4 regions of the Chryseobacterium capnotolerans genome follow, and region 1 is predicted to be linked to each of the others. Evidence: riboswitches for the same ligand, from Rfam matches in the RefSeq annotation. Region 1 holds a riboswitch; each other region holds the start of a gene.
The links. A riboswitch is a leader RNA that binds a small molecule or an ion and turns the genes downstream of it on or off. The one in region 1 is predicted to bind cobalamin.

Region 1 (7,522 bases):
ATGATCAGCTGGCATTTGATGAAGCTGTAAAGACCGTAATGGACTTTGCTGAAAAAGATGGAAATACTTTAGTCATTATCACTACAGATCACGGAAATGCCAATCCAGGAACCATTTATGGAGCTGATGCCACTAAGAATTTCAATAGCATTTCAAACTATCAGTATACCAATGAATATATTCTGAATAAAATTCATAAAGATCATTCTGCTAAAGATATTAAAGACTGGATATTTGAAGCTAACAAGCTTGTTTTAAGTGATGATGAAGCCAAACATTTGCAAAGTTTTTACAATGGGCTTGAAAAAGAAGAAGGACTTTATAATTATAAAAAATTACCGTTCAAACTGTATTCAGAAATTCAAAAAAGTAGGAATGCTGTAGGCTGGATCAGTATGGATCACTCAGGAGATTATGCAGAAGTAGCTGCTTATGGACCTGGAAGCCAGTTGTTACAGCCTTACATTAAAAATACGGACCTGCATCACCTTATGCTGAATGCAGTTCCTTTATAAACAAAACGTGTTTTCATATCATATTTTTATTTGGTTTTAAAACAGGCTCTTCAAATCATTTGGAGAGCCTGTTTATTTTGTACCGCGAAATGTAATATCCCGTTTTTATTGTGAAGACTTTCTACGGCGTGTAGAAACCTTTTTATCCAATTCTTTGATATCCTGTCTCAACTCCCTGAACATTTCTTTGAAATTGTAACTTTCATAATCTCCCGGTTCAAAATCTTCCGGGAAAATACCTGAAGCATATTGCCAGATCTCTACAATATCCTCAAACGGAATATCATAAGGTTCATAGAAAGAATTATCCGCAGTTACACAAATCGCATTTCCTTTATTTTCTTTAAAACGCTTATAAGTAATCCCATCATTTTGGGTAATGAAAACATAAGTTTTTCCCGGTTTCAATTCATCAATTCCCTCTACATATTTTCCTACAATATAAGAACCGTTTCTGAATGGCGGCATTGAGTCTCCGTCTGCCGGAAATGCTCTGTATTTTCCATTATTCAAAAAGGGCAGGGCAATACGCTGGAGACTTTCAATATATCCAACATCACTATATCCTTCCAAATACCCCATAGAGGCTTTCTGAGGAATAATTTCTATGGTATCATTGCCAAGATCATCCACTGCTACAGGAAGAACAATTCTATTGTCCGGAAGTTTCAGCATATCTTCTGTTGAATATTTCTGAAGATCTACAGACAATAAAAGATCTATACTGACGTGAAAATACTTTGAAATTTTGATTAGAAGCTCAATAGGAGGTTCTGAAATCCCATTCTCATATTTAGAATATCTCACCCGGGATATCGTAAGGTCATCAGCTACATTTTGTTGAGAAAGTTTTCTCTTGGCTCTTAGAGAGCGTATATTATTTGAAAAAATTGACATTGATAGAAGTATGTCCACAAAAATACGAATTTTGCCTTCTCTTATCAATAATAGAAAGGCCTTTTACCATAAAATTTGGAGAATTTTATAATTTCTTAACTAAAGCGGTGAAAACGGGTTAATAACACCCTTATTTTTTCCTGTTTTATCGTTAGATTTTACTCTCTAAAACCTCATTTTAACAAATTTTAAATATTAACCATAAAAAACTTCATTTACCTTTAAAATATTAACTCCAATATTTAAAATTTGAAATATGTTTTTTAAAATTTAGTAAATCAAACAGATACAAGATAAAAACGATTTTCATATTATTATACATTTATATTAACGAAATATTAAATAATAAAAATGTTTAATTATTTTTTTGAAAACAATATGAGTTTATTATTATTTATCATATATTTGTGATGTATTAATCATATAAAATTTTAATCATGAAAAATTTCAAAAAACTAGACAGAAACGAACTAAAATCTATTTCAGGAGAAGGATTACTTGATCCAATCGGAAACTTATTAGGAGGTCTAGGTGGCGTTGTTGGTGGCGTTGTCGGAGGAGTAGGTACTATCGTTGGTGGTGTTATCGGCGGTGTAGGTTCTACAGTAGGTGGTGTTATCGGCGGTGTAGGTACCGTTGTAGGAAACGCTTTATGCCAAACACAGTGTGTAGTTAATGGTGTAATCCACATCAAATTATTAGAGTGTGGTTCTACTTGCTAATCAGCAGCTCCATTAAAAGTTAAAAAAGTATGCCGCTCTGAAAAGAGCGGCTTTTATATTTCCTGAATAAAGCATATTAAACCTAACAGATTTTTGAAACCTGATCATTTTCAATAAAAGCAGTTCTATAAAGTCAACCCATGATTATTCTTGACTTCAGCCATTACAAATGTACTGTGGGTACTGCCGATAGAATCTACAGATCCAAGCTTATTGAACACAAAGTCCTGATAATGTTTCATATCCCGAACCTGAACTTTCAGCAGGAAATCAAAATCGCCGGAAATATTGTAGCATTCTGCCACTTCCGAAATTTCCATAATTTCTTTTACAAAATCATAGCCCACAGAACGGTCATGAATCTTTAATTTAATCTGGCAGAATACCGTAAATCCACGGTTAAGCTTTTCAGCATCCAGTACTGCCGCATATCTCTTCACAAAACCTTCCTGTTCAAGCCTTTTTACTCTCTCAAAAACAGGTGAAGGAGACAGGTTAATTTCCTTAGCAAGTTCTTTAACGGTTAGTTTTGCATTATTCTGAAGCAGTTTCAGCAGTTTTATATCCTTATCATCTAGTTGTTCCACAGAATATTATTCTTTTAGGGTTTAAAATCAGTCAAATTTACAGAATTATATTCTTTAAAAAAAGAATATAAAAGCAATTTTAACCGAATAAATCCTACATAATTGATTATATATTCTGTTTTAATAATTTTACACAAAATTAAAATCTATTATTAAACTTATTATTGATAATAGATTCGTTCTTTACAATCTTCATCAAACAGGAAAGGTTTTACTTAAGGTAGATTAATAGGGAATCGTGTGAGAATCACGAGCTGTCGCGCAACTGTAAGTAACACACCAAAGGTTTCTGTCCTTGGATATCCACTGCCAAAAGCGGGAAGGATGACGGAAACCGTTACAAGTCAGGAGACCTGCCTTTACTGAATGGACGATGCTTTCGCGGTTTGAAGCTTTTGGGTCATACAGATGATATTGGCAGTACATTTTCCCTTGGGAGAATTGTACAATCTGTCTATATCAATGATTTCAAACATTTTCTTATCCATACAAAGCATTCCGAAGCATTTCAAAGAGCATTGAAAATAAGTGTAATCTAAAATTTGTAAAAATGCAAACTCACATTCTGGGCTATCCGCGTATTGGTAGCAAAAGAGAACTTAAAAAGGCCTGCGAACAGTATTGGTCAGGTAAAATCGTTTTGGAAGAACTTCTTACAGCAGGAAGAACCATCTGCAGCCAAAACTGGAATCTACAGAAAGAAGCAGGGATAGACCTTATTCCGTGTAATGATTTCTCTTATTACGATCAGGTATTGGATATGAGCCTGGTGGTAGGAGCTATTCCTACACGATATCATGAAGTAGCGCTTAAAAAGAACAATTCTGAACTGGATCTTTATTTTGCGATGGCAAGAGGCTATCAGAAAGAAGGATTGGATATCACCGCTATGGAAATGACTAAATGGTTTGATACCAATTACCATTATATTGTTCCTGAATTTTATAAAAACCAGCAATTTAAACTTACCTCAGATAAAATATTCAATGAATTTGCAGGGGCTAAGCAGGCAGGAATTAATGCAAAACCTGTAATTATTGGTCTGGTTTCTTATTTACTTTTAGGAAAGGAAAAAGAAGAAGGATTTGATAAGCTGGATCTTGCCCATCATCTTCTTCCTGTTTATATTGAGATCTTATCAAAACTACAAAACCAGGGTGCTGAATGGATTCAGTTTGATGAACCTTTCTTAGCCTTAGACCTTACTGAAAAAGCAAAAGAAGCTTATACTTTTGTCTATGCTGAACTTAGAAGATTGTTTCCAAAGCTTAAGTTTATTGTAACCACTTATTTTGAAGGCTTAAAGAACAATGCGTCTCTTGCTTCTTCACTTCCTGTAAATGTTCTGCATATTGATCTGGCAAGAAATCCTGAACAGCTTGAAGACGTTCTCAATTCTATTCCTGAGAGCCTGAGCTTATCAATAGGAGTTGTAGATGGAAGAAACATCTGGAAAAATGATTATGAAAAATCTTTGTCCTTTATTAAAAAAGCAACTGAAAAACTGGGATCTGAAAGAGTTTTCATCGCTCCGTCATGTTCTTTGCTGCACTCACCATGTGATTTAGATGTTGAAAACGGTCTTCATACCGAAATTAAAAACTGGCTTTCTTTTGCTAAACAAAAGGTAAAAGAGGTAGTAACACTTAAAGAGCTCGCTGCAGGAACTTCAGACCCAGCTATTCTACAGGATTTTGAGGATAACAAAAAAGCGGCTTCAGATAGAAGAACATCTTCGCTGATCCATAATGAAAGCGTAAAACAAAGAGCAAGCTCTGTAACAGAGAAGGACTCACAGAGGAAAAACCCATTCAGTATCCGTAAGGAAGCACAACAAAAGGCATTACAGCTTCCATTATTTCCAACAACAACCATCGGATCATTTCCACAGACTGCCGAAGTAAGAACCTGGAGAGCCAAATTCAAAAAAGGAGAACTAACTGCAGAACAATATGATACTTTATTAAAAGAGGAAACCCAGAGAACCATCCGCTGGCAGGAAGACATCGGAATTGATGTTCTGGTTCACGGAGAATACGAGCGTAATGATATGGTGGAATATTTTGGAGAGCAATTGCAAGGATTTACTTTTACTAAAAACGGCTGGGTACAAAGCTACGGAAGCCGTTGCGTAAAACCACCGATCATTTTTGGAGATGTTTCCAGGCCTGAGCCAATGACTGTATACTGGTCTCAGTATGCGCAGTCTCAAACCAATCAATGGGTAAAAGGAATGCTGACAGGGCCTGTAACTATTTTACAATGGTCATTTGTACGTGACGATCAGCCTCGTTCCGAAACCTGTAAACAAATTGCCCTGGCAATCCGTGATGAAGTTCAGGATCTTGAAAAAGCAGGGATCAGAATTATTCAGATTGATGAACCTGCTATTCGTGAAGGGCTACCATTGAGAAAAACAGACTGGCAAAATTATCTGAAATGGGCAGTAGAAGCATTTAAAATCTCAGCAAGTGGAGTAGAAGATGCTACCCAAATCCATACCCATATGTGTTATTCAGAATTTAATGATATCATTAAAAACATTGCAGATATGGATGCTGATGTGATTACAATAGAATGTTCAAGGTCTCAAATGGAACTTTTACATGCTTTCGCAGACTTCAAATATCCTAATGAGATCGGTCCGGGTGTGTATGATATTCATTCACCAAGAGTTCCTTCCAAGGAAGAAATGATTGAACTGCTGAAAAAGGCTCAGGATGTCATTCCTTCGAATCAACTTTGGGTCAATCCGGATTGTGGTTTAAAAACCAGACATTGGGAAGAAACGGAAAAGGCTTTAATTGCTATGGTTGCTGCTGCTAAAGAAGCATCTTTAGAATATGCCTCTTAAAATATTTCACCCGCATAGAAAATCAAAAAGCATCCGCCTCGGATGCTTTTATTTTTTAAAATTATTTCAAGCGTGAAAACATTCACAAATTCAATCTGTTATTACCTTTAGATTCCTCCCATTACGTACATATTTTCCATAGTAGGAACCGGGCTTCCGCCTTGTTTTTCAAGAGTAATAGCAAAAGCCTGTGCTTTTGAAATGGTAGCCAAAGCAGTCTTACTGTCTTTGTCTTCAGTATACATACCTGCATTTACCGGTTTTCCATCTTCAAGAGCCCAAAGCTGGTATTGCATTCCCGTTGGTGCTTTAGGAAGATGTTCACCATTAAGATACACTTTTTTTGTTTTTTTATCCCAGAAAACCATGGCCTTGGCATCCTGGTGCTTTTCTACTCCTTTGAGCATCACCATTTGCATATCAGGATTGGAAAACATACCCAGTTTTCTATCCATCTTTTCCATAGCAGCATCCTGAGATTGTTTTTCTGCTGCCAATTTTGTCATTTCTTGTTTTGTTGCAGACTGACTATTCATCCAAAATAGATTCCCGGCAATACTGATAAGGAATAAAGCAGATGCTGCAACGGCAAAAGCTTTCCAGTTTATTTTCCCTTGTATCTGTTCCGGATTTTTGATATCTCTGTCATCATTAGTTTCCTGAGTCTCTATAGAAATGGACGGTTTTACGTCCACAACAGGAGACTGTTCCTGTTGAATTTTATTCCAGATTTTAGATTTCAGATCACTTGGAGGTGTTACAGCCTGAGCTGTAGCAAGATGTTCCAAAGTTATTTGTGCCTCTTCAAAAGCAGCTTTTACTTCAGCATTATTCTTCATCACACACTCCAAAATCCCCGCTTCCTCAGGAGAAGCATGGCCTAGAATATAAGATTCTATAATTCCGGACGATATGTATTCTTTAGTGTTCAATTTAATTTATTGATAGTCTTTTAGCAAATCTTTTAATTTCATCAATGCATTTCGCATCTTCGTTTTTACCGTTCCCAGCGGTATCTTCAGTTTCTCGGATATTTCATGTTGGGTATATCCCTGATAATAAGCAAGATTAATAAGTTCTTGTTTGTCCACTTCCAGATTCTCAAGCACGTTGTTAAACCCAATATAGTCTGATGAGTTGTTGACCGTTGAAAGCTCTGTAGTGTTATATACGAAATCGGGAAGTGATTGGTTTTTAAGTTCGTTCTGGAATCCTTTAGATTTTAGATAATCGATAGCAGTATTGCGTGCAATATTAATCATCCAAGTATAAAACCTTCCTTTAGAGGCATCATATTGATGAATAGAATTCCATATTTTAACAAAAACATCCTGAATGACTTCTTCAGTGTATTCTTTAGACTGAACAATACGAAGAACAATACCATACAACGCACCGGAATAGTGGTCATACAGATAATGAAAACCATTTTCGTTTCTTTCTTTTAGTAAAACGATAAGTTCTTCTTCAGAATAGGTTGTTTTAATAGTAATTATTTTTCTATCCAAATGTAATAAAATAAAACAAATATCCAATAAAATCCGGAAAATCTTTTACATCGTATGTAGTTCTAAGAAAATATTTAAAAAATATTAAATATGAAGAACTTAATATCAAAAACAGTATTAATCTGTTGTATTGTCTTATCAACAGAAACTTATAAAGCGCAGACAGATCATTTTAAAATCAGAAATCCTTATTACTCTCATACTGCAGTAAACCTGTTGAAAGTAAGTAATTCTGAATGGAAAAAGATTTTAAAACCCGAACTCTATGAGGTTGCCAGAGAAGGAGCTACAGAAACAGCATTTACAGGAAAATATTATGAGCTTGATGAAAAAGGAACTTATTACTGTGCAGTATGTGGAAATCCATTGTTTCTTTCCACTTCAAAGTTTGCGACCACTTGCGGCTGGCCTTCATTTTATCAACCAATCCGTAAAAACA
Region 2 (7,522 bases), 1.1 Mb from region 1:
AGGAATAAATATTGTAATTTAAACATCGAAAATATTATTAAAATAATACATAATACAAATATGGACATTAAAAAGGAATTCAGAGATTTCTCTGTAAAACATTTAGGAAACAACGGTTTGGCTACCGATCAGTATATGGGAATGTATGGCCCAACGAACTTAACTCCGTACATCATGGAAGAAAGAAGATTAAACGTTGCTCAGATGGACGTTTTCTCCCGTTTGATGATGGACAGAATTATCTTCCTTGGAACAGGAATTGACGATCAGGTAGCGAATATCGTTACTGCTCAGCTTCTATTCTTAGAAAGTGCAGACCCTTCTAAAGATATTCAGATCTATATCAATTCTCCTGGTGGTAGCGTATATGCAGGATTAGGTATTTATGACACCATGCAGATCATTAAACCTGATGTAGCAACAATCTGTACGGGGATGGCTGCTTCAATGGGAGCTGTATTGTTGGTTGCCGGAGAAAAAGGAAAGCGTTCTGCGCTGAAGCACTCAAGAGTAATGATTCACCAGCCTTCAGGAGGTGCTCAGGGAGTAGCTTCTGATATGGAGATCAACTTAAGAGAGATGTTGAAGTTAAAGCAGGAGCTTTATGACATCATCGCTCACCATTCAGGACAAACTTACGAATGGGTTGAGAAATCTTCTGACAGAGATTACTGGATGACTTCTGAAGAAGCTAAGAGCTACGGAATGGTAGATGAAGTTCTTCAAAGAGCAGAGAAAAAATAATTGATTGTATAATCATCATGAAAAACGCATCCCAATCGGGATGCGTTTTTTGTTTTAGCCACCGCTGCACGAATTTTTATTATATATTTCATAGTGAATTACTATTACGAAGAAAATAACAATTGAAGACGTGATAATTCCCCTCCTCCGAAGGGGTGTCAAATCGAAGATTTGACGGGGTGGTTCAATCATTCCCCTTTCTTACTTCTTCACAATCTTATGCACCGTAGAACCACTTTTGGTCTTAATCTCAACCCAATAGACCCCGGATTTTAAAGACTTAACATTAATTTTTGTTTCCTGTGAAGCCATTACTTTTTGTCCCAAAGAAGAATAGATATTAATCTCTCTGATATTTTCAGAAGTTTCAATCTGAATGAAATCACTTGTTGGATTAGGATAAATGTTGAATGATGCTTTCTTATATACAGAGGCAACAGACAATGTCGCATTATTTGCTTCAGTAGGAGTGAAAGGACTTCTTTCTCCAAAGCTTAATCCCAGCCATGTATTGTTACTTAATTGGATCTGACTCAGATCAGTCTTTTTTGCCAGCTTGAAAGGTCTTTTCCGGCATATAACTTCCATCTTTCTGTTCCAGAGGTGTTTCCAGAGAACGTATTTAATGATAAACTGGAAACCTGATTATTGTTGGAAGTAAAATTGAAATAAGCAGCCTGTGACTGGATAAGCTGTAGAGCTTGTTCCGCTGTGATACTGCCGTTATATTGAATTCCAAAAACGAAGGAATTAGCTTTTCCACTTGAATTATTGGTTCCGAAATCTACAACAACAAGGCTTTTATTGTTTCCTGTTCCTATCCAATTGGTGATTTGGGATAAGGTGTACCATTGAGAACTGTAGGCTGGTACCGGAGTTGATGGTGGTGTGTCGATGAAATCAAGACCATAAGTAATGCCAAACCACAGCCCGTCTGTTAAAGCCGTATACCCTACACCATTATTTTGATTGGACATATTTCCGGCAGTTGACCCGGTCCAGGTAATCCAGTAATCATCAGTACTTGGAGTATGGTGATTATATTTGAAACTGTGTAGAAATCCTGAAGGAATGTCAGCCTCTATTTTAGGTTCTGCAGCCACAATCGCATTGATCATGTCTTCGGCTGTTAAATTATCATCATCAAAACGATAGCCCCATGCATAAGATTTAGGAGTATTATTATCATTGAAATCAGCAATGAAATAAGCCTTTTTAGAACCGGTTCCCACCCAAAACTTAATGTCGTTTTCTGTAAACTGGGCAAAGAAAAACTGCGTACAAAGCAGTAAGAAAAAAAGATAGATTTTTCTCATAATATAATTAAATTAAAGTTTTATTCCCGAAACTTATTTATCTACAGGATGATCTTCAGCCTGAAACTAAATGTGTATTTAAGGCAGGTCTCCTGGCTCGCATCCTATAGCCAACCTTCCCGGATCCTAGCCCAGTGGTATTATTAATAGCTATAGGTAAAACAGCTTACAGTTGCGGGTACAGCTCAAGATTTAAATAATATTCTCACTTGATTCCCTATTGTGAACAGTGTTCAACCTTAAAAACGGTGCAAATATATCATATAAATTTTGATATCTGTTTTGTGAATTATAGATCAGGTTTCAGTGTTTTCTGATGATGGATTTTGTTGATTGATAATGAATTGCTACTTTGTTTTTGATTTCCCGAATCAAATAGGGTATTTCATTGTTTATATTGAATTCATCTTAGTATTCTATTGTTAAAATACAATTATCATTGTATTCAAGATCAGTTTACAATCAATTTATACTTTCGCGCCATAAAAGTTACTATGAAAAGAATACTATTATCTGCTTTGATGATGGCTGCATTGTGGTCATGCAAAGATGATGACAACAATATGAATAATCCAGATATTAATTATTCTAAACTTCCGCAGGAGTTTCCATTTTCAAAACTGGCAACAATAAATGGAGTAGATGTCATTAATGGTGGATTCGGATCCGGAGCGGCAGCTCATCCCACAAGAAAAGGTGAGTTTTATGTTATTACAGACCGTGGCCCCAATACCGATTATAAGAGCGGGAAGAAGTTTTTAGCACCTAATTTTACGCCTACTATTATGCATTTTAAAATTAATGCTGAAGGAAAGGTGGAAGTGATTAAATATATTAAACTTAAAAACCCATCCGGTCAGCCTATCACAGGGCTTCCAAACCCTTTAGGAATGGGAAGCACGGGTGAAGTAGCCTATGATGAAGCAGGAAATGAGTTGGGTACGGATAAATATGGTTTAGACAGTGAAAGCATTGTAGCGGCACCTGATGGTACATTCTGGGTTTCTGATGAATATGGTCCACATATAGTTCATTACAATGCAGATGGAGTGGAGATGGAAAGGATAAGCCCAATGGGTGTAAATACAGGAACTAGAAAATTACCCGCTGTTTTAGCAAAAAGAAGAGCGAACAGAGGAATGGAAGGGCTTTGCATTACTCCAGACGGAAAAACATTGGTAGGAACAATGCAATCGATGATGTTGGTTCCTTCAAAAGCTTTGGCAACTAATACGACTTTAACCAGAATTGTAACTTTCGATATTATTACAGGGCAAACGAAACAATATATTTATAAACAGGATGGCGGAGCTTCTGATTCGGTTTGTGATATTACAGCATTGGGGAATAATGAATTCCTTGTTATTGAAAGAGATGGTAACTTCGGAACACAGGGTGGAATTAAAAAGGTATACAGAATCAACCTAAGTGATGCAACAGATGTAACCGGAACTGATCTTGCGGCCGTAGACGGAATGAAAGTAAATGGAAAAGCTTTGGAGCAATGTACCTGGGATGAGCTTACCAACGCAGGAATTAAGCCTGTGACTAAAAAATTAGCTGTAGACCTTGTTGCAAAGCTTGGTTATGAACATGATAAATTTGAAGGAATTGTTTATTTAGGAAATAATAAACTGGCTGTTTTCAATGATGATGATTTTGGAGTAGTAGACGACGGAAGCGGAAACCCAAAAGCTAAAATCCTTCCTAAAACCGGGAAGGTTGACAAAGGAACTATGTATATAGTCGATATTCAATAATTAGATTTTTTTAACGGAAAACGGCGGAATTTATTCCGCCGTTTTTTATTGTATATCATTTGAATGGTTCAATAGAAATGGGCTTTAGTCCATTTAAATGAGAAATTAATATCCATTGACTTTAGCCAAAACCTATAATAAAAAGCCCCTGAAAATAAATTTCAGGGGCTTTTATATGTATATTATTCGTCTCAATATTAGTTGAAAGCCTCAATAATCTTAGAGAAATCCTCTAATTTCAAAGCAGCACCTCCGATAAGACCTCCGTCAATATCAGGCTGAGAGAAGATTTCCTTCGCATTATCAGGTTTCACAGAACCTCCGTAAAGGATAGAAACCTCATTAGCAACCTCTTGCCCGTATTTAGAAGCAATGATGTTTCTGATGTGTGCGTGAATTTCCTGAGCTTGCTCTGGACTTGCTGTTTCTCCTGTTCCGATAGCCCAAACCGGTTCGTAAGCGATTACAACTTTTTTGATCTCTTCAGCAGAAAGCGTGAAAAGGGCTACTTCAGTTTGGTTTTTTACTACCTCAAGGTGCTGTCCTGCTTTTCTTTGATCAAGAGTTTCTCCGTTACAATAGATTGGAGTAAGACCTTTATCTAAAGCTAATTTTACTTTTCTGTTGCAGTGAGAATCTGTTTCTCCGTGATATTGTCTTCTTTCAGAGTGTCCGATCAAAGAACCTGTTGCGTCTATAGACTCCAACATATCAGCAGAGATTTCTCCTGTGTAGGCACCGCTTTCGTGCTCACTCATATCCTGAGAGAATACTCCGATCTCATCCTTTTCAAAGATATCTTTAGCCATCATTAAATATAAAGATGGTGGAGCAATCCAAACCTCACAGTTCGTTGCATTATTGTTTTTATAGCTTAGCAATTGAATCATTAATTGTTGTGCATCAATTACATTTTTGTTCATTTTCCAGTTGCCTGCAACTATTTTTCTTCTCATAAGATTTATATATTGATTTATTTTACTTTTTAATTAAACTCACAGTTTACATCTGCGTTATCTGCAAAATCTGCGTGCTTTATTTTTTCTCTCGCAGATTAGTTTGATTTAGCAGATTAATGTAGTCGTAATAGATCTTTACAGATTATTGACCACTCTTTTTATATTATCTAAAATATTGGTTGTATTAAAGTTAATTAATAGTCCCAGTTTCTTGTCAGACAATCTCAAATAAGTATATAATTGTTTATAATAAACATTATCAAGCTCTTTTACAGATTTTAATTCTAAAATAACTTTATCTTCCACTAAAATGTCAATTTTAAAATTGATATCAAATTTTTTATTGTCATAATAAACAGGAAGTAAAACTTCAGATTTAACGCTCAATCCATTTTCTTCTAATTCGTAGATGAGAATTTTTTGATACACAGATTCCAGTAAACCAGGACCTAGCTGATTATAAACCTTGAAAACAGACTTTCGTACAATATATGAAATTTCATTTTCTGTCATAAAGTATCAATCTGCGCTATCTGCAAAATCTGCGAGAGCTTTATTTATTGATCCCTTCCAATTTAAACATGAAAGCATACACCAAAGCCAGATCCTTCAGATAATCAAACCTTCCGGAAGCTCCACCATGGCCATAGTCCATGTCTGTTTTTAATAATAATACGTTTTTATCCGTTTTCATATCTCTCAGTTTGGCTACCCATTTAGCAGGTTCAAAATACTGAACCTGAGAATCATGCAGTCCTGTTGTTACCAATAGATTCGGATAGTTTTTCTTTTCAATATTTTCGTAAGGAGAATAAGATTTCATATAGAAATAAGCCTCCTTATTGTTAGGATTACCCCATTCATCATATTCGTTGGTTGTCAAAGGAATGCTGGTGTCAAGCATGGTATTGACAACGTCTACAAAAGGAACCTGAGAAATAACACCATTCCAAAGGCTAGGGCTCATATTCGCGATAGCCCCCATTAAAAGTCCTCCGGCACTTCCGCCCTGAGCATATAAATGTTTAGGTGATGTATATTTTTCTTTCACAAGATATTCTCCGGCATCAATGAAATCGGTAAATGTGTTTTTCTTTTTCATCATTTTCCCGTCTTCATACCATTGTCTTCCCATTTCCTGACCGCCACGGATGTGAGCAATAGCATAGGCAAAACCTCTATCCAGAAGACTCAGTCTTGTGCTGCTGAATGTAGCATCCATAGAACTTCCGTACGAACCGTAAGCATAAAGAAGAAGTGGATTGTTTCCTTCTTTTTTCAATCCTTTTTTGTAAACAATAGATATTGGAATCTGGGTTCCGTCTTTTGCAGTAGCAAAAAGTCTTTCCGTTGTATAAAGATCTTTGTTGTAGCCACCCAGAACTTCCTGTTGCTTCAAAAGATTTCTTTTACCCGTTTTTAAATCCTGTTCATACTGAGAACTTGGGGTAATCATGGAAGTATATCCGAAGCGGAAATTATCCGTGTTATACTCAGGATTTCCTGATGGATAAACAGTGTAAGCAGCTTCATCAAATTTTAGAAAATCCTTTTTACCTGTTTTCCTGTCATAAATTACCAACTGAGAAAGCCCGTTTTGTCTTTCACTGAACACAAGATAATTCTTAAACTCAGTAATTCCTTCCATCAGAACCTCTTTTCTGTGAGGTATAAAATCTTTCCAGTTCTCAACACCTGTTTTGTTTAAAGGAGTTTCTACAACCTTAAAGTTAAGAGCATCCTTATTGGTGGTAATTAAAAATTTATCTTCCAGTGGAGTGACATCATACAGGACATCCTTTATTCTAGGCTGAAATACCTTGAATGTTCCGTTAGGGTCACTGGCATCAAGATACCTGGTTTCAGAAGAAGTGGTAGCCTGAGAATAGATCATGATGAATTTCTCATTCTTGGATTTTCCTACCCCAATATAATTGGTTTTATCCTTTTCCTCATATACAAGGGCATCCTTTGAAGAATCAGTTCCTAGGGTATGTCTGAAAATCTTTTCCGTTAAAAGAGTTTCCGGGTTTTTTGATGTATAAAATATTGTTTTGTTATCATTCGCCCATGTGGCTGATCCTGTTGTGTTTTTAATACCCAGATCCATGGTTTTTCCTGTTGACAAATCTTTTAAAAATAATTTATACTGTCTTCTGGATACATCATCCACACCATAAATCATTTTCGTATTATCCGGACTGATAATGAAGCCTGAAGCAGAATAATAGGAATGACCCTCAGCCTGTTGATCTACATCCAGAAGAATTTCTTCAGGGGCGGTAAGGCTTCCTTTTTTTCTACAATATTTAAAATACTGTTTTCCAGCTTCCGTACGGGTGTAATAATAATATCCGTTTTTAAAAACCGGGACAGACTCATCTTTTTCCTTAATTCGAGCTTTCATCTCCTGGAAAAGCTTTTCTCTGAAAGGTTCTGTATCTTTCATCATGCCTTCCCAATAGGTGTTTTCAGCCTTTAAATAATCAACAACTTTGGTAGAATCTTTTCCTTTTTTAAAATAATCGATCATCCAGTAATAAGGATCATTGACCTTATCACCATGAATCTCTCTGATGTGTTCCTGCTTTTCTGCAACAGGAGCTTTCAAATCCGGAAATTTCTGAGATTGAAATGTAGATGCACTCATTACTAATAGTCCTAGATAAATTTTTTTCATGGTATTTTTGATTTAGGAAGGAATTATAATCCCCATAAGTTTTTCAGCAGAACATAGAAGGTA
Region 3 (7,522 bases), 1.0 Mb from region 1:
TCTGTATAGTGAGTTCCCGTGTTTGTATTTTTAGTTGAATTTTTTTCAGAAAAATAAGCCTCTTCCTGTTCTTCGATTTTCTCAGGGGTTCCGATTTGTGCAATTACTTTTTCTACATCGGTATCGTTGATTACTTCACGTTTTCCCAGAGAATCTCTGAAGATCTCTACCATTCTTATTTCTATGTCATGCATTACCTCATCTGCTTCCGAAGCATCCAGTGAGCTTCTCAGAGCGTTCAGGTAGTCGCTGAGCTTTATATATGCGTGTTCTTCTATGGTAAAAGAAAAACCTGCGAGTCCTATTGAGAGTGTCTTGTTCATAGCTTTGTTTTTTAATGTTGTTGAGTGATTTGGTTTACTGAAGCGGTAAGCTCATTCCACGTATTTAAAAGTTCATCCAGGAAAAGTTTTCCTTTTTCTGTGATCTGATAATATTTTCTGGGTGGCCCGCCTGTAGATTCTTCCCATCTGTAAGAGAGAAACTCTCCGTTTTTAAGTCTTGTAAGAAGAGGGTAGAGGGTCCCTTCCACTACATCCAGTTTTCCTTTTTTCAGTTCATCAATGAGATCAGAAACATACATTTCGCGATTATTGATGAGACTTAGAATACAGAATTCCAGAATTCCTTTTCGCATTTGCGCTTTGGTATTTTCAGTATTCATCTTTGATAATTTTTGTTAATTAAGGTTATATTTTTAGAAAAGTGCTCCTAGCTAGTTGAGCCTATTCTAATTTTACATTACAAAGATATGTAAATAAAATGGTATTATGCAATACAAAGTAGTGAAATTTTGAAAATAAAATTATTAATATATTGATAATCAGTATAATAAATTTTAATTTAAAATTTTGAGTAATATGCTTTAAGAGAAAAACTTTCTAAAAACCTTAAAAATTGAGTGAATTTTGAAAATGTAAGGTATGAAAACCTGGTTTTGATAAATGTAAGGCTTCACTTTTATCTGCGGTAAAAAGTTTTAATGCTAATGTTACCATCTATCTCTCATCAAAATGAGTTTAAATACATTTGAGTTTTGAAATCGAAACTATGATTCGTATTTTTGTTTGGAAGTTTTTATAAAACATTTGAATCCAATATTACTATGAACATGAATATTTTGAATTACTACAGGAGTATATCCGCTTTTCTATTATTAGGGCCTTTATGTTTTGGGCAGTACCAGTTTGAGGTAAAAGATGCTTCAAAAAACTATAATGCCATTATTCATATCAACAATTGTTTTGATGATCAGTGTATGGAGAAGGGAACAGTGGAATTATTTGATAATAAAAACAGCAAAGTACAAACCTTTACATCAGATAATCTGGTTTTACATCTTGGAAAGGGGCAGAGACTGCAGCGTGGAAAAATGATCCCTTTAGCAAAGGAACAAAGCCCTTTAATCTTTGGTGATTTTAATTTTGACGGAACTGAAGATCTGGCCATAAGAAATGGAAATATGGGAAATTACAGTTCGGCATCTTATGATGTGTATGTATTTAATAGTACCAGAATGGCTTTTGTGAAAAGTAAAGAGCTTACAGAACTAGGATCAGATAATTTTGATTTTTTTGAAACAGATCCGGTTCGCAAGCGCATTATTACCTTTGGAAAGGATGGCTGCTGCCGACTTTTCACCACAGAATTTGAAGTAATTCCTAATAAGGGACTTGATAAGGTGCTTGAAAAGGAAGAAGACAGCAGTGAAGAAGGCTATGTGAAAGTCATTATAAAAGAAAAGAAAAATAATAAATGGACTACCAGAACGAAGGTATATCCATCAGATCAATACAATAGAGAAAAGTAAAATGAAAATTCAGAAAGAAATTGATTTTATCCTGGCTGTAGATGCCCTGAAAAATGTACAGAGAAGAAATTATAATGCAGATGATTCAAGAAGAGAGAACACAGCAGAGCACTCCTGGCAAATCATTATTTTGGCACAAATCCTTTATCCTTATGCTAAAAACCGTGCAGATATAGATTTGTTAAGAGTCATAAGAATGCTTTCCATTCATGACCTTGTGGAAATTGAAGCAGGAGATACTTTCCTTTTTGATGAAGTCGCTATGATAGGAAAGTTTGAAAGAGAAAAAGTGTCTGCCCAGAAAATCTTTGGAATTCTGGATGAACCTCTACGTTCTGAATTCTTCAATCTATGGCTTGAATTTGAGGAAGAAGCGACTCCGGATGCTATTTTTGCATGTTCTATCGATAGAATTATGCCTTTTATTCTGAATTCTCATACTTCAGGAAAAAGCTGGACAGAAGCAGGTGTTACTGAAAAGCAGATCAGGAATATGCTGGAAACTGTCATTACGAGAGCATCAGATGAAATGGGAGAAGCTTTTGAACTGCTGTTGAGCAGAAGCCTGGAAACTGAAAAAGTTTTAAAATAATCTCAAATAAAAAGCTGATGACTGGATTTTATTGTTTCTCCTATAATCAATAGAAGCCGTTTGTTTAGCTTTTCTGAAATCAGTGAAAACAGGAATATTTTATCCAGAGTTTAGCAAACAAGACATATTATAATGAGTTTCGGGCGGCCTTTGGCCGCCCGAAACTTTTTTATTTATAGTATCTGGATTGGTTTCTTGAATTCATCAATTGCAACAAAAGTAAAGTCACCTACGATGGCTTTTTCTCTCTCATAAGAGTACATCTGCTCTGTGTAGATTTCAACGCTTACTTTCATACTTGTCTTTCCAACGTATGAAACTTTTCCGATCAGTTCTACAATCGTTCCGGCAGGAATTGGTTTTTTAAAATCGATTTTGTCACTACTTACAGTTACCACTCTTTTTCTTGCGAAACGGGTCGCAGCAATAAAGGCTACTTCATCCATAAGCTGCATAGCAGTACCTCCGAAAAGAGTATCGTAATGATTGGTTGTGTTAGGGAAAACCGCTTTAAAGATTCTGGTTTCGGCAGCTTCAATTCTTTCTTCTGTAGTCATATTTCATTATTAAATAAGGCGAAATGAAATAATATCAAAACAACAGAATAATGACAGGAACATTGGAAATCCCTGAAACAATCCATCAGATCAATAAAACTTCAAATCGCGAAAGTTTCTTGTTTAAGAAAGCGGCAGGTCTCCTGACTTGTAACATCATTTATCTCCTTCCCATGCCTCGCACAGTGGATCTTTTGATAAAGATTTCAGTTACTTACAGTTGCGCGACAGTCCGTGATTTTCACACGGTTCCCTTTTAATCTGCGGTTATGCAGAACCAGTTTCTGTGATGAATAAGCCTAAACTTTTTCGGTGCAAAAATAATGAATTTATTCCGGATTATGATAAATAATCTGACTGATTACTCTTCCCTTTTTGATCGTCCATAAAGTGGTATATCTATATTCCCCGAACCATTGATCATATAAAGGAAAATGTTGTCATTGTCCAGGGAGGTTACTCCTATATTGTTAAAGTCCATAGTGGGCTGGAACATATTTTTGATGGCTTCTCTTACAAAAACAGAACCTCTTCCGGGCTGCTGAAGTCTGATAGATTTGATTTCAGTCATTCCTTCAGGAAGGTCGTTGCCAATTCCCCACGGTTTAACTTTATCAATTGTAAGAAGCTTTCCTTCTGAATCTTTTTCCTTTTTACGGTAACCGGCATTGGATGGGTAAACATCAATAACCACTTTACTTCTTTGTGCAGTAGGAATTTTGGGATCAGAATTATCAGTGAAGATCAATGATCTTCCGTTTTTAGATTTAGAAGGAGTATAAGCGGGAAGCTGATCCACAAAGGCAATACGTTCTTTGTTAACCATTCCTTCTTTGTCAAGAGTTTCATATCGTACAAATGGTTTGTCATCATCCTGCTTTTCAGGATATTTGATCCAGATCCATTCCGTTTCTCCCGGAGCAGGTTTTACATAAACAAATACATCCCCTTTACGCATACGGATCTTATCTACAATTTTTCTGTAGTTGTCTTTATGTACACGTACATTGGCATATCCTTCTTCAGCTTTTACAACACCAAAAGGAACTTTGTTTTGCCCTTTAACGAAGGCTAAAGAAAAAATACTGAAAGCAGACAGGTACAATGCTTTGTTTACTGAAATCATCTTAACAAATTTTAGATTCCCAAATATATAAATTTAATGCTTTTTGGATGGGTAAAATAAAAATGTATTTATTGAAATTATCAATATACTCTGAATAATTTATAAAATTCATCATCAGGAATATAATACTTGTCATTCTCCTGTAACCATTCCAGAGATTCTTTACTGAGATTTAGTTTATCATAGGCTTTGGTTTTCAAATACTTTTTTTGTCCATCGACGATACTGTATATTATTTGCCCTGTTTTATCGTCTACCAATAGGGTTCTCTCTTTTGTCGTTCTGTCTTCTGGATGTGGAGAAAGTAAAATATACCAATAGGAATGAATGTCATTAAAAGCTCTATAAATACCTATAAAGGGAGATCCATATGAATCCGCTATAGCCAGAACATCGTAAAAATTCATCCTGAAAGGAGAGTCATGGTCTATTTTTTGTAGTAATGTTCCGTCTTCAGCATAAGCGTACCATATTCCTCGCGGATAACCGGCAGCTTTTACTCCGTATCCAAAATGTCTTATGGTATGAATTGAACCATTTTTGTAGAAGTTAACTTGGGTCTGAAATGAGTTAGAAAACTGTTGGGTATATCCTGCATTTTCAGTTGTTCTTGTATACTTCTGTGTATCTTTTTTACCCGTCAGAATAAGGCTGATTATTCCGTCCTTGAATTCATAAGTCGTTAATGGAATAGGGTTGTCAGCTTTGTCTCTCAGCTCAGCAATATGTTTATTGTTGTCTTTATCATGTCCTACGGTGTAAAATATCCCATTGATTGGCTGCTTTTTTTTGGCATAGGAAACCAGGGTCTCATAAGTAGGTACAATCAGGTTTTCCTTTGAAATATCATCAATTTTTAACGTACTGAATTTTTGTGCCGGATTGGGTATTTTCTGCTGTGCACTCATAAAAGGTGAAATACTGAAAATACCAATTAAAAATAATGATCGATATATCTTGTCCATATTAAAATAGTTTTTCATCTACAAATCTTGTATTAAGATTCTGACTTCTGATTAGATGAATTATAAATAGCTTTCGGATCATTTTTAAGGTAATAAGAAAATACCCCGAAGAATAACAGTACAACAAGAAATAAAGCTCCACATACATAAAAAGCTGTTCCAAAACCATAGCTGATGGTCACTCCGCCGCCTAATCCCATTCCAACCTGATTGTTTCCTAATCCTTCCATTTTTGATTGGAAGGTTAAATAGAAAGCCAGTAAAGAGATAAGTCCTACTAAAGAAATGGCAATGTGATACATGTATTTCTTCTTAATACTTTTTATGACTTGAATGATAATCCCAACAATAGCTGCCAGAAAAGCGATGATAATAATCGGGCTTGGCGGAATATTTTCTTTCTCTTTTTTATTGTTGGATTCGTTCAATGGTGAGTATTCAGAATCGGAATTTGAAGATTTATCACCTGAATCATTTCCGAAAGCAGAGCCAAACGGAGAGCTTTTCTTCAGGTTTTCTTTCATCCGTTCATTCATTGTTTGCTGGGAAATTCCAGTTACCAGATCTGTTCCTTTAATAGACATTAAGGTGGTATCTCCACATTTTATCAGAAAAAAAGGAAAGAAAAAACACAGAATAATTACCGTATAACTAGGTATCGGAATAAGGTCTGATAATACTTTTAATGGTTTCATAAATTATTGTTTCTGTTAAAAGTAGGAAAAATTATGATGATAATGTGCAAAAGAAAAAGAGAGCATCTTCAGACGCCCTCTTCCATTATTGTATTCAGTGAATTTTCAAATTCTCAAATTTAATCCATTTCCAAATTGATTAGATTCTCTCTAATTCATCTGCATCAATGGTTGTTTTGAAAGTTCCATAATTGACAATCACTTTATTTCTGGAAATTTTCTCAATGGTTCCTACGCTTGTACTTCCTGTAATTCGGACACGCTGGCCTATTTTCATCCATATTTCGCGGTCACTTTTGCGTTTTTCCTCCAGTTTTTCGTTGGTTTCTGCAATTTTTTCAATTACCTCTTCTTTCTTAAGCTGTTGGGTGATCTTTCTCTTCACCACCTGAAGGCGCTTGGATTCATCTTTATCAGCACCAATCTTTCTGAATTTTTCCTGTTCGAGCAGTTTTACAAAATCCTTCACTACATCTTTTCTGGACTTTCCTTTTGTATAGCTGTCGATGAAAGTTTCAATCTTGTTTCCAAACTGAAGTTTACGATGTTCCTCTTCATAAAGTTTCTGGAAATTGAAAAGTTTCTGCTGAAGCTGGTCATTCAGTTTCTGAAGATTATCACGTTTATCTTCTACAGATTCTTTTCTTTCTGCAAGATCAGATTTCAGTTTTTCAACCTCAAACTTTTCTTGCTGCAGTTTTACAATCGTTTTATCAAGATTCACAATATCATGTTCCACTTTTTTCTTGGCAGAATGAATGATAAACCTTGGGATTTTATTCTTCTCAGCAACTTCAAAAGTAAATGAACTTCCTGCTTGTCCTACTTCCAGTTTGTACATGGGCTCCAGCGTTTCTTCGTTGAAAAGCATTGCAGCATTCTGAGCATTCGGAAGCTGTTCTATAACCAGTTTGATATTGGTGTAATGCGTTGTAATGATCGCAAAACTCTTCTTATCATAGAAAAACTCCATGAAACTTTCAGCCAAAGCACCACCTAATTCAGGATCAGAACCCGTTCCGAACTCATCAATCAGTAAAAGCGTATCCGAATCAGCCTCACGGATGATTCCGGACATTTTCTTTAACCTTGATGAATACGTGGATAGATGATTTTCAATGGATTGATTGTCACCAATATCAGTCATGATCTTCTCAAAGAAAAACATTTCAGACTTTGGATGAACAGGAACCAAAATACCACTCTGAATCATCAGTTGCAGCAACCCGACAGTTTTCAGGGTAATGGATTTTCCACCAGCATTAGGCCCGGAAATACAGATAATTCTGTTATGTTCCGTTAAAGCCAGAGTTTGTGGGTGAATGATTTTGTTCTCAACCTTATTTCTTAACCATAATAAAGGATGAAAGGCATCTTTTAACCTCAATGTCTTATGGCGGTTGATTTTAGGAAGAATACCATTGATAAGTTCTGCAAACTTAGCTTTAGCCCTTACCAGATCAAGATCAAAAATATACATCTGATACCTCCAAAGCTGAGGCTGGAATTCTGCAAGTTCTGTGGTAAGCTGTCTTAAGACTTTATCAATCTCTTTTTTCTCTTCCTCTTCACTTTCACGAAGTTTGAAATAATGTTTTACAACACTGTCCGGCTGGATATAGGTGATAGAACCGGTTTTTGAAATTCCCAGGGTTCTTCCCGGAACTCTTTTCTTAAAACCTGATTTTACCGCTAAAACCCTTTGGTCATCAATAATTGTTTCCCGTATATCATCCAAAAAGTCACTCTGTCCATAAGTTGTCAGAGCACGGTTGAA
Region 4 (7,522 bases), 1.2 Mb from region 1:
TTATAGAACCCGTTTGTTCCAACACCCGCTGTAAAGGTTTTTAATAGAGTACCACTTAATGCATCGTAAACATTCACTTTACCATCTGTAGTAAAGTTTGCTTCCGCAGCAAATATCTTTCCATCAATAACATCAAACCCATACACATTCCCGGTAGCTGTTGCAAGAGGCATTATTGGAGCTCCTGTAGCAATAGGCTTCTCATATATTTTTTGGTATCGGTAATAAAATAGAATTCATTATTATAAGCTCTCAATTTCTGTACATTAGGAATGCTGGTAAGCGTAGTGGTAGTGTAGCTTCCTGTTTTGGAATTAATTTCATAAATGTATGAATCTACTTTATCAGCAACTAATACGTAAGCAATTCCCTCATAAGCAATAAGATCTTTGATAATTCCTTTTGCAGGTAATGTAATTGTGGTAGGATTAACCATTGTAGAAGGGTTTACAACAGTGATCGTATACCCAGTTGGAAGTTCTTGAGTAAAACTAGCATCATAGCCTACCCCATCGGTCTGTACAATAATATTACCTTCAGCTTCTACCACTTTCTCAGCTAAACGAGGAAATTCTATGCTTCCAACATAAGTATTATCTGAAATATTATAAGCATTTAATTTCTTTTTACCGGAAAAGTTATTATTCGTTACAAAATATTTACTTCCAGAAAATGCAATATATCTTGGATTATCAAGATTCTCCGTTACTGTAGTTTGTAATTTAAAGGTCGTTCTGTTGACAATATCAATTTTGTTAGGAATATTCGCAACAAGATATGCTTTATCTCCACTAAAGCCTATAGTTTGAAGCACTTTTCCAAAAGCTTCACCTTTATTATTGTTAGCATAAATATTATTATAAACTGTTCCCAGATTGTTACTAATAAAAGTAACGTCAGAAGTAGGTTTTGTAAAACCTCCTTCATTAGAAACAAGTATTCCGTTTGTATAGTTCACTTTCGTTTCTATTGTTTCAACATCATTATCACTGCTACATGAAACATTAAAAAGTAACATTGAAGCAAACGCAAGAGGTAAAATTCTTTTGATATTCATATATATTAAATTTTTTTTAAAAGTTGATATTTAAATTAACACTGTAATTTCTTCCAGGCAGCGGATAAGCAAACATGGTATAATAAGTCTGATTGAAAATATTATTGATTTTAAAACCCAAAGTATAATTTTTCAATAATGTTGCACTTACTCCGGCGTTCATTATAAAATATTCTTTCAGCGCCTCACTTTTCTTTTCGTTGGAATCTGTGTAAGTAAGTCCGGTAAACAATCCCTGAACATATATCTTTATGAATTCGTACTGATAATCAATATTTCCGGTAAACTTATGGAACGGTACATACATCAGTTGTTTTTTCTGTTCCAGATCCTGAGAATTGGTGTACGCATATCCTAAACCAGTGTGTAAAAGGTGATTTCCAAATTTTTTAGTAAACTCCGCCTGAGCTTCTACTCCATAAGACCTCACATGAGCTGTATTTACAGGAGTATAAATTCCTAATGAATTAGGAATCCAGCGTATCATATCTCTGATATCCATATAATAAGGAAGCAGTGAGGCTTTAAAATCTCCGGCTTTAAACTGATTTCTCAATTCAAACTGATAAGAAGTTTCCGGTTTTAGATCTTTATTTCCTCCAGGTCTCCAATACAAATCATTGAAAGAAGGAGCTCTGAAATTCCTCGAAACGCTTAAACCTAGATTATACCAACTTAAAGCATTCCATTTTCCTGAAAAAGAAAATAAAAGAGGCGACTTAGTCACTCCCACAAAATCCTGTCTTATTCCGGCTTCAAGACGCAAATCAGGGGTAGGAAAATATCTTATTAATCCTGCCACAGAACCCATATTCCGGCTTATATGATCTATTCCGGATCCATAACCTTCCCCTTTATTCAGCTGGTATTCTCCAATAATATTGAAGTTCCACTTTGAGGTAAGAAAATAATTGAAGTCGTTCTTTAGAATATAATTTTTTCCTGTCCCACTACTTAATTTAGGTCTGTCTATATCATTAAAATATTGAAAATTTTCTTCTGTATAAGCTGCTTTAAAAGAGTTATTAAATCTGATTTTATTCCAATCCCAGGAAACCAGACTTCTTACATTTTGAGTCTGATATTTAGTTTTTGTTTCTGTTTCAAAAAGAATTGGAAAATGCTGCTGCCCGTTATAGAACTCTGAAATCCATGAAATCTGATGGTGTGGAGCTAATTTGTAAGCAGCTGAAATATTAAAATTTGTATTGTAATACTCACCGTTAAGGTTGATATAATTTCGGGGTTCTTTACTCACCTCGTAGGCATTCTCACTGATAGAATAATTTCCGGAAGCTTTAAAGCTGAATTTATCATTACTGTAAGAACCTTTAATAAAATTATTATGGGTATTAAAAGATCCGGCTTCAGAAAACAAGGTTCCATGAAAACCTTGATTAAAACTAAGACTATTATCCAAATGAATACTTCCGCCAATAGCTCCGGAACCATAAGTAACGCTTCCGCCACCTGCTTTTATTCCGATTTGGTCATATCCAAAAAGAGAAATATTGTTTACATCTCCCTGGCCCAGAAAATTAGAATTAATACTAATTCCATTCCATACAAAAGAAGTCTGTTGAGCGGTAGTTCCTCTAAATGATGGTGAAGCTGTTCCACCACGTCCGTTTTCCTTAATATAGATGGAAGATTGAAACCTTAATAGTTCTGAAAGATTGCCAGAGTTTTTCTCTACATCTTCAATATGAATAATTTTCACAGGGTGAAATTGTTTCACCTTATTCATCTGGCTGTCAAATATATAAATAGTATCTACAGCTTTCTCCTGTCCGAAAAGAAAGCAGCCATAAGATGAGAGAAACAATACCAGAGATCTTTTTATATCCATATCCTTCTACTTTTCCACCGAAAGCAATATGTTTTTTGATTATTATTCTGGCAGGTCTCCTGACTTTCGCTTTCTGTGCCTTCCCGTTTTTATACAGTGGCTGAGTACAGAAATTGGTATTGCGATCTACAGTTGCGGGGACAGTTTGGGAGTTACACCCAATTCCCTTTTCATTCCAATATACTGGAAACCAAAATTTTTGCAAAGATAGCTTTTTAAATGTATTAGACAAAAAATGGATGTTGTAGCTGAAAACAAAGAAGATAGGAGTTGAAAAGTAGTAAAGTATATATATCAACAAAATAGCGATAGTAATCCCCTTTAAAAACTATCTCTTTTATCGTGTGCATACTCTGATAAAATTTCCAACATCCCTCTTCAATGATTCATAAAAAAACAGCTGCTTTCGCTATTGAAAACAGCCGTTCAATGATATAACTATTATTAAAATTTGCTGAATTTTATTTCTTAATGAATTTGTAATTCTGCTGCTTGCCTCCTTTCTCTGAAAGCTGTACGATATAATTCCCTTTTGGCAAAGATGATACATCAATCTGATGTTCCACAGCTGTATACGATTTTACTTTTTGCCCTACCATATTATAAATTTCTGCTTTTTCGATATTTACTGTTTCTTTTATATATAAAATATCAGCTACCGGATTAGGATAAATCCCCATTGTATTTTTATCTTTTGAAACATCACTCACTGATAAATATTCTGTAAGATCAAGATAAAATGCCACCATTTGATTCGAAGCATTCATTCCCGTTCCTGCTATTTTTTTCCCATCCTGAGAAATCGCCAAAGGAAGTCCCATAGTTACTCCATTGGTATTAATTCCTAAGCTTGTTGCATAGTCATTAAGGTTAACACGGCCATCTGTTTCTGTCCAGATAAAACCTTCTCCCGACATCGGCGGTGCTCCAAATGCCCTGTAAAATCCAATAACCTTTGTTCCATCTCCGGAAACACCGGTGGCCCCTCCTTTAAAAGAGAATGAAGCATTGGGATGTGTAATATAAGTCACTCCGGTAGCTGCTTTCCAAACATATGGGTTCGGGTTTGCTGAACCAATTATTGTATTTCCATCAGCAGAAACTGCTCCTGCTTCTCCTACATTATTTCCGTTGCTATCTGTAATGAAACTTTCCACCCCATCTATCCATTTTGCACCACTTCTGGTTCCTGTGGGTTCGTCCTGCCATCCTACTACCACAGCACCATCTGCACTTATGGCATTCGCTCTTGAGCTTCTTCCGCTTACCATACTTCCCAGGTCTACCACTCCGTTTGTCTGATCCCATTTTACAGCATGGGCATTTGCTGCAGTAAGCCAGCCTAGGCCTACAATAGTGTTTCCATTGGGAGACATTCCCCATGTGGAGCTCACACTTCCGTCCCAACCGGTAGGAACAAGGCCGCCTTTGTTTGTCCATGTTGAGGTAAGTACATCATAAATTGAAATTTCATTAAAGCCTGTTGATGCATTCGTAATTGATGATGCAATTGTATTTCCATCGTTAGAAACTACAGTTTTTCCCGCAGCCGGATACCCGTTTGAGATGGATCCTATCTGTACAATTCCAGTATTGGATGTCCACATATATATACCACCGCCGCTGGTATGCATACTTACTATCCCTTTATCAGACACTGCTCCTACATTATAATTCCCGAGTCCCATTACCGTAAGTTGAGCTTTTGCCACACCAATATTCAAAAAGAAACAAGCAACAATCATTTTTATTGACACTTTGTAAAAATTTTTCATATATTATTATATTTAATATTTAAAATCAACAGAAACAATATTAACATTATATTTACCCAACCAAAAGAAATAGACTTTCACAATTCGTGAATTTCGAAAGAATTAAAACTTTAAAAAATTAATAATCAAACACTTAAATAATTCTATTTTGTAAACAGCTTTTCAGGCAAGTTGTTGAGAAGAACATGAAAAATAAATGGTTATTCAGAAAAATGGTTAAAAACAGTAGAAGAATTTCTCTGCTGATCTTTACATTATGCTTCCTTGTTATCAATGGACAGTCTGGTCCTGATTTTACTATTATTGCTGATAAAGCATTTCAGAAACTGTATCAAAATCCTGATGACTGTATTAGTTATACTCAGGGACTTTTGGTAAGTGATCAGGATATAGAGCATAAGATTGTACTTCAGAACATTATTTCACAGGCTTTTGCCATGAAGGGAGATTATATGCAGTCAGTCAATAGTTTTTCTCAGAAAGAAAATCCAGGTCAAAGTCAGGAGCTCTCTTATTTTATGCAGATCTTTGGGGATTATAATCTTGCAGACCAATATCAAAACCTGGGATTGTATAATCAATCGAAAAAAATAATTGCTCATCTTTTATCAGAGCAGAAGATTCTGAAAAGCAATGATCCCAAATTAAGAATCACTACCGCCAAGCTCTATCAGCTTCAAGCTTTGAATCTGGGAATTAACAGAGACTATTCCAATGCATTAAAAAATCTTGACAAAAGTGATCAATATACCAACAATGATAATCAAGAGAATAGAATCATTACAGCAGAGAACAATATTTTCCGTTCCTCTTATTTAATGAAACAAAATAAGCTGGCCGAATATAAAAAACTGATAGAAAATGTAATTTCTGACCTTGAAAAACAGCAAAATCAACCATTTTTACTCAGTTTAGCTTATGAAAATCTTTCCCGATACTATTTTCTACAGCAGGATTATAAAACTTCAATTCAAAAACTGGAACTAGGATTGTTATTAATTGAAGATCTTCCTTTTAACAATATAAAGATTAAGATTTACGAGTCATTGTCCCGAACTTATTTTGCCCTCCATGATGATGTAAAATATCATCAATACAACAAATATTATAATGATTTAAAAACCAAAACGGATTCCAATACAAAAGAAGGAATACGATACATTGTAAAACTGGTGGAAACCAATCAAAATAAAACCCTTGAATTTGAAAAACAGACTTATTTAAAATCTTACTGGACTTTCACGTTGATTTTATCTGCAATCATCATTGCCTTATTCATCTATTTTTTAATTATTAAAAGCAAAAATAAAGATTTGAAAAAGCAATTTGACTTCTTTGAAAAACAGAATTATCAGCAAAAACAAACTGTCCCTCCTGCCACCATCTTACCTAAAAACATTTCTGATCCAGAAAGAAATCCCAATAAAATTTCTAAGGAAAAAGAGGAAGAAATCCTTCAAAAGCTTGAGAAATTTGAACAGTCTGACCGGTATCTGAACAAAAACATGTCATTATCAATGCTTTCAGCTCAGTTGGAGATCAACACCAAATACCTTTCGGAAGTTATCAATAATAATAAAGAAAAAAATTTCAATGGATATATTAATAAACTAAGGATCAATCATATTGCTCAACTGCTAAGAACAAACCCTACTTTTCTTAACTATAAAGTAAGCTATCTTGCAGAGTACTCGGGCTTTTCTTCACATAGTGCCTTTACCACTGTTTTTAAATCTATTACCGGAATGTCTCCTAACGCTTACATCCAGGAAATCAGTAAAAGTAAAGTATCATGAAACTAAGATTAAAAATTTTCTCATTATTCCTTTTGTCCTTTATTGTTATAAACGGTCAAAGCACTACAGATGCTTCCCTGTTGAAAAAAGCTAAATTGGAAATCTATGATAATCCGGAGAAGGCCATCCGCATTGGAAAACAACTTCTGAAAAAAGACAATAGCCTCAAAACCTCTATTGAGATCTATATGCTTCTTTCCACGGCCAATGTTGCTAAAAGAAATTTTGAAGAATCTCTTAAATATATTTTAAAGGCCAAAGAACTTTCACAAAAAACAAATGATGCGAAAAGCCAGGTAAGTGTACTTGTTTCCGTAGCGATACAGTATCAGCAAATGGAGCTTTTCAGCAAAAGCCTTGAAACATTGAATGAAGCAGATCAATATCTGGCCAAAATCCCTGAAAAAACTCCCGAAAAATATATAGAAACAGCCACAATCTATGCCATAAAAGGAATGATTTATAAAAGCCAGTCCAATCCTGACATAGCCCTGGAAAAGTTTTTGATCTCTATAGAAAACTTTGAAAAAGTGCCGGCAAAGAAAACTACTTATTCTAATATGAGTGTGGTGTATTACAATATTGGCTATTGTTATCTTAATCTCAATCAAATTGATAAGGCCCAACAGGCATTTTTGCAGTCAACAGATTGTGCCCAGCGAAATAATGCCAAAAGCCTGGAGGCATTCGCACTAAAAGGAATGTCTGAAGTATATAAACAAAAACATGAGAATCAAACCGCCATCAATCTTTTGATAAAGGCTGAAAATCTTAGTAAAAATACAGGTGATATTATTTTGAATGAAGGAATTTACAATGAGATGGCCAATAACTACCTCGCTATGGGACAGCAGGACCAATACCAGCTGTACAATAAGAAATACTTTGAAATGAAATTTAAGAGAAAGCAAAACGAGCTGTCATCCATCAACCAAGTCATAGATAATCACAACAAAGAAACGTCTGTAAAAAGCCAAAAACTGAAATCTCAGTATTATTATATGAATATTCTGTCTTTTGTGATCGCCAGCATTCTTATCCCTAT

Region 2: linked by a shared signal. The riboswitch ahead of H5J24_RS15235 (hypothetical protein) and the one ahead of metE (5-methyltetrahydropteroyltriglutamate--homocysteine S-methyltransferase) in region 1 are both predicted to bind cobalamin.
Region 3: linked by a shared signal. The riboswitch ahead of H5J24_RS04760 (acyl-CoA thioesterase) and the one ahead of metE (5-methyltetrahydropteroyltriglutamate--homocysteine S-methyltransferase) in region 1 are both predicted to bind cobalamin.
Region 4: linked by a shared signal. The riboswitch ahead of H5J24_RS04045 (TonB-dependent receptor plug domain-containing protein) and the one ahead of metE (5-methyltetrahydropteroyltriglutamate--homocysteine S-methyltransferase) in region 1 are both predicted to bind cobalamin.

Annotation. Positions count from the first base shown of each region.
Region 1 is NZ_CP065589.1:2,041,841-2,049,362, reverse strand. It holds partial or broken gene H5J24_RS09745 (alkaline phosphatase) at 1-515, shown strand, start outside; gene H5J24_RS09740 (XRE family transcriptional regulator) at 621-1,412, opposite strand; gene H5J24_RS09735 (bacteriocin-like protein) at 1,850-2,134, shown strand; gene H5J24_RS09730 (Lrp/AsnC family transcriptional regulator) at 2,260-2,721, opposite strand; cobalamin riboswitch at 2,911-3,096, shown strand; gene H5J24_RS25550 (hypothetical protein) at 3,081-3,209, opposite strand; gene metE (5-methyltetrahydropteroyltriglutamate--homocysteine S-methyltransferase) at 3,272-5,575, shown strand; gene H5J24_RS09720 (anti-sigma factor) at 5,683-6,507, opposite strand; gene H5J24_RS09715 (RNA polymerase sigma factor) at 6,514-7,083, opposite strand; gene msrB (peptide-methionine (R)-S-oxide reductase MsrB) at 7,174-7,522, shown strand, end outside.
Region 2 is NZ_CP065589.1:3,188,753-3,196,274, reverse strand. It holds gene clpP (ATP-dependent Clp endopeptidase proteolytic subunit ClpP) at 61-744, shown strand; gene H5J24_RS15240 (T9SS type A sorting domain-containing protein) at 946-1,332, opposite strand; gene H5J24_RS15235 (hypothetical protein) at 1,278-2,060, opposite strand; cobalamin riboswitch at 2,126-2,317, opposite strand; gene H5J24_RS15230 (esterase-like activity of phytase family protein) at 2,555-3,820, shown strand; gene tpiA (triose-phosphate isomerase) at 4,018-4,776, opposite strand; gene H5J24_RS15220 (GxxExxY protein) at 4,915-5,292, opposite strand; gene H5J24_RS15215 (S9 family peptidase) at 5,333-7,459, opposite strand; gene H5J24_RS15210 (tellurite resistance TerB family protein) at 7,483-7,522, opposite strand, start outside.
Region 3 is NZ_CP065589.1:1,026,816-1,034,337, forward strand. It holds gene H5J24_RS04740 (PspC domain-containing protein) at 1-323, opposite strand, end outside; gene H5J24_RS04745 (PadR family transcriptional regulator) at 335-664, opposite strand; gene H5J24_RS04750 (XAC2610-related protein) at 1,106-1,810, shown strand; gene H5J24_RS04755 (HD domain-containing protein) at 1,812-2,402, shown strand; gene H5J24_RS04760 (acyl-CoA thioesterase) at 2,576-2,959, opposite strand; cobalamin riboswitch at 3,076-3,256, opposite strand; gene H5J24_RS04765 (hypothetical protein) at 3,321-4,085, opposite strand; gene H5J24_RS04770 (hypothetical protein) at 4,166-5,050, opposite strand; gene H5J24_RS04775 (hypothetical protein) at 5,083-5,745, opposite strand; gene H5J24_RS04780 (endonuclease MutS2) at 5,885-7,522, opposite strand, start outside.
Region 4 is NZ_CP065589.1:855,023-862,544, reverse strand. It holds gene H5J24_RS04055 (hypothetical protein) at 1-173, opposite strand, end outside; gene H5J24_RS04050 (DUF5074 domain-containing protein) at 173-1,057, opposite strand; gene H5J24_RS04045 (TonB-dependent receptor plug domain-containing protein) at 1,074-2,906, opposite strand; cobalamin riboswitch at 2,939-3,116, opposite strand; gene H5J24_RS04040 (T9SS type A sorting domain-containing protein) at 3,368-4,681, opposite strand; gene H5J24_RS04035 (helix-turn-helix domain-containing protein) at 4,867-6,477, shown strand; gene H5J24_RS04030 (tetratricopeptide repeat protein) at 6,474-7,522, shown strand, end outside.